2 regions of the Streptomyces sp. ITFR-6 genome follow, and region 1 is predicted to be linked to the other one. Evidence: riboswitches for the same ligand, from Rfam matches in the RefSeq annotation. Region 1 holds a riboswitch; the other holds the start of a gene.
What was found. A riboswitch is a leader RNA that binds a small molecule or an ion and turns the genes downstream of it on or off. The one in region 1 is predicted to bind thiamine pyrophosphate.
Positions count from the first base shown of each region.

Region 2: another riboswitch for thiamine pyrophosphate. It lies ahead of RLT59_RS02935 (purine-cytosine permease family protein); the one in region 1 lies ahead of thiC (phosphomethylpyrimidine synthase ThiC).

Region 1 is NZ_CP134612.1:4,051,121-4,053,315, forward strand. It holds gene thiC (phosphomethylpyrimidine synthase ThiC) at 1-1,172, opposite strand, end outside; TPP riboswitch at 1,165-1,298, opposite strand; gene RLT59_RS18300 (YibE/F family protein) at 1,369-2,195, shown strand, end outside.
Region 2 is NZ_CP134612.1:681,201-683,395, forward strand. It holds gene RLT59_RS02925 (nucleotide triphosphate diphosphatase NUDT15) at 1-342, shown strand, start outside; gene RLT59_RS02930 (FBP domain-containing protein) at 392-886, shown strand; TPP riboswitch at 994-1,088, shown strand; gene RLT59_RS02935 (purine-cytosine permease family protein) at 1,079-2,195, shown strand, end outside.

The DNA of each region.
Region 1 (2,195 bases):
TTCAGTTCGCCGAGCGTGCGCAGCTCGGCGAACTGCGCCTCGTCGTTGGCGTCCGCGATCGATCCGGGGCGCAGCCCGTCGCCCAGCGAGTACGTCACGTCGTACGAGGCGAGAATCGCGCAGAGCTCCTCGAAGTGCTCGTACAGGAACGACTCCTTGTGGTGCGCGAGGCACCACGCGGCCATGATCGAGCCGCCCCGGGAGACGATGCCGGTCTTGCGACGGGCCGTCAGCGGCACATACGGGAGGCGCACGCCCGCGTGGACCGTCATGTAGTCGACGCCCTGCTCGGCCTGCTCGATGACGGTGTCCTTGTAGATCTCCCAGGTCAGCTCCTCCGCCCTGCCGTCGACCTTTTCGAGTGCCTGGTAGAGGGGCACGGTGCCGATCGGTACCGGGGAGTTGCGAAGTACCCACTCACGGGTGGTGTGGATGTTGCGGCCGGTGGAAAGGTCCATGACCGTGTCCGCGCCCCACTTGGTCGCCCAGGTCATCTTGTCCACCTCCTCCTCGATGGAGGACGTCACCGCGGAGTTGCCGATATTGGCGTTCACCTTCACCAGGAACCGCTTACCGATGATCATCGGCTCGATCTCCGGGTGGTTGACGTTGACCGGCAGCACGGCCCGGCCCGCGGCGATCTCTCCGCGCACCACCTCGGGCGTGACGTTCTCCCGGATCGCCACGTACTCCATCTCCGGGGTGATCTCGCCGCGCCGGGCGTACCCGAGCTGGGTCACCGGGCTCCCGTCCCGGCTGCGCCTCGGCTGGCGCGGGCGGCCGGGGAAGACCGCGTCCAGATTGCGCAGCCCTCCGCGCGGCGAGGTGTGCTTGATCCCGTCGTCCTCGGGGCGGGCGGCCCGGCCCGCGTACTCCTCGGTGTCGCCGCGGGCGATGATCCAGTTCTCCCGCAGCGGCGTGAGTCCGCGGCGGACATCGGTGTCGATGGCGGGATCGGTGTACGGCCCCGACGTGTCGTACAGCGTCACGTCCTTGCCGTTGGTGAGGTGCACCTGACGGACCGGCACCCGGAGGTCCGGGCGCGAGCCCTGGACGTACCCCTTGTGCCAGCCGATGGACTTCCTGGCCTTGTCGCTCGGACCGGCCCCGTCGCTCCGACCGCCCTCGTCGTTCTGACTGGAGGCAGGCATGCGTGCATCCGCTGTGGTCATGAGACCTACTCCCTACGCCGGCATTACCCGGTAACAGGTTCGGCGGTCGGCGCAGCTTGTCCCGTACGGATGTACGGAGATCAGCGCCCTCTCAGCCCGGTGCTCCGAGCTCCCGCGTGTGCAAAGGTGCCACCACGCTAACGCCCTCACGGGTGTGCTGAACAGTGGGCCCCGCTCCTCTTGCGATGATCGGCCGGTGACGTCTCCCCATATCGTTCCCGAGCAGCCGTCCCCTCAGCACACCCACACTCACGCGCACGGCCCTGCCGCACCCGTGTCCAAGCACCTGCGCAAGGTGATCGCCGCCGTACTGATCCCGTTCGCGGCCGCGGTCGCCGTCGGGCTCGTGGTGCTCTGGCCCGGTGGTGCGCCGGCGCACGAACGAACCGGTGTCGGTTTCGACCGGCAGACCCAGCAGGCGAAGGTGGTGAACGTCGACAAGGTCGACTGCAAGGACGTGAACGCGGCCCAGCTGCCGGTCGAGGGCGAGACCCCGTCGACCAAGGACCCGACGACCGGTGGCGGCGGGGCCGCACCCTGTGAGAAGGCCACGGTCGAGGTCACGAGCGGCAAGGACAAGGGGCGCACCTTCATCGAGGTGGTGCAGCCCGGCGCACCGCGACAGCTGCGGGAGGGGCAGGAAGTGGTGGTCGCGTACGCCCCCGACGCGCCCCATGACCTCCAGTACTCCGTGACGGACGTCAACCGGAAGTTCCCCATGGCGCTGCTGGCCGGGATCTTCGCCGTGGCGGTGGTCGTCGTGGGGAGACTGCGCGGGGTCATGGCACTGGTGGCGCTCGCCCTGTCGTTCGCCGTGCTGACCCTGTTCATCCTTCCGGCCATCCTGCAGGGCTCGAATCCGCTGCTCGTGGCGGTGGTCGGGGCCAGCGCCATCATGCTGATCGCCCTCTACATCTGCCACGGGCTGACCGCCCGCACCTCCGTCGCCGTCGTCGGCACCCTGATCTCGCTGCTGCTGATCGGGCTGCTCGGCTCGCTCTTCATCGGCTGGGCGAGCCTGAG
Region 2 (2,195 bases), 3.4 Mb from region 1:
GGCGAGTCCATCGCGGCGGCCGCGGTGCGGGAGCTGCGCGAGGAGACCGGGCTTGAGGTCGCCGAGCACGGCATGAGCGTCTTCGCGATGCTGCACGACGTGGCCGGCGGCATCAACCGGGTGACGATGGCCGCCCTGGTCACCGTGGAGTCGGGCAGCCCGCAGGTGACCGAACCCCATCTGATCAGTGCCTGGCGGTGGACCCGGCCCGAGGAACTGCCGACGCCGCTGTTCGACCCCTCGGCGCAGATCCTCGCGGCCTGGCGCCCCGATCTCGGCATCGAGCACCCGCCCGCCCACCGGCTGGCCGTACTGCCCGAGGGTTCACAGGTGAACCCCTAATTCATTATTCATTTGCCTAGGGGTCGTAGGCACAGTTAGCGTCGATGTCATGAAAGCCGTGACCGAGCAGGACATCCGCACATCGTTCGTCAACTGCTCCAAGGGGGAGGCCAAGCGTCTGCCGCTCCCGCGCGATTTCGAGGAGCTGCCGTGGGAGGATCTGGACTTCCTCGGCTGGCGTGACCTGTCCGCTCCCGGGCGCAGCTACATCGTCACCGAGTACGACGGCCGGACGGCGGGCATCACGCTCCGCTTCCCCTCCCAGCAGCGCGGCTTCCTGCACCGGAGCATGTGCTCGCTCTGTCTGACCACACACCCCGGCAGCGGGGTCTCCCTGATGACCGCCCGCAAGACCGGGCAGTCCGGGCGCGAGGGCAATTCGGTCGGCCTGTACATGTGCACCGACCTGGCCTGTTCGCTCTACGTCCGGGGGAAGAAGGCCGTCCCCTCCGGCGCCCGGTTCAAGGAGTCGCTGACGGTGGAGGAACAGATCGCCCGCACCTCGGCCAACCTCACCGCGTTCGTGGCCAAGCTCTTCAGCTGAACCGGGGACCGGCCGGGCCCTGTCGGCCTGCCGGAACTCCGGCGTGATCGGGTGCGCACCGCCTCCCGTCGCGCTCCGCGCACACGCACCCGGCTATCCTGGCCGCCACACCGGACACGGGGTGCCCCGCACAGGGGCTGAGAACACACCCGTCGAACCTGAACCAGTTAGCACTGGCGGAGGGATGTCTTCATGTCATTGCCGTATGCCCAGGACGAGCGCGCGGCCACGGACCCGCGGCCCGCGTTCGACGGGCGGATGCCCACCGCCCCCGGCGATCTGCGCGTCGAGGCGCACGGGATAGCGCCCGTCCCCGAGGACCGCCGCTACGGCGGGCCCGGCCGGCTGTTCACCGTCTGGTTCGCCCCCAACCTGACCATGACCGGGGTCTTCACCGGCACCGTCGGGATCGCGCTGGGCCTGGACTTCGCCACGGCGCTCACCGCCGTCGTGCTCGGCACCCTCGTGGGCGCCGTGCCCACCGCGTATCTGGGCACCTGGGGCAGTCAGACAGGTGCCGGGCAACTCCCGCTCGCCCGGCTGGCGTTCGGCCGGGGTGTGGTGCTGCCGGGCACGCTCCAGTGGCTGTCGTCCATCGCCTGGGACGCGCTGATCGGGCTGTTCGGCGGGGAGGCGCTGGCCCAGTTGTGCGGCTGGCCCTTCTGGCTGGGAGTGCTGGTCATGATGGCGGCCCAGGGCGCGCTCGGCGTCCTGGGATACGAGGTGATCCACCGGCTCCAGACCGTGATGACCTTCGTCCTGGCCGCCGCCTTCGCGGTACTCGCCACGAAGCTCCTGGACGGGGTGCACCCCGCCGCGACCGGCAGCGCGCACGGCGCGGACCGGGCGGGCGCGTTCGTCCTGACGTGCACCATCGCCCTGAGCCTGGCACTGTCCTGGGCGCCGTACGCCAGCGACTTCAGCCGCTATCTGCCGCGCACCACGTCGCGGCCCCGGATGTTCTGGTGCACGCTGCTCGGCATCAGCGTCTCGTTCGTGGCGGTCCAGACGCTCGGCCTGTGGGGTGCGTCCGTCTTCACCGACCAGACCGCGCACGGCATCGACACCCTGCTGGGCGGGGGCGCGCTCGGAGCGTTCGGGCTGCTTGCCGTGGCGCTCGCCGCGCTGTGCAGCAACGCCATGAACGACTACAGCGGATCGCTGGCACTGCAGACCATGGGCGTCCGCCTGCCGCGCCCCGTCGCCGCCGCACTGGCCGCCGCCCTCGGCTTCCCGCTCGTCCTGTGGATGCACGCGGCAGACACCACGGCCCGCTTCCAGAACGTGCTGCTGCTCGTCGGCTACTGGA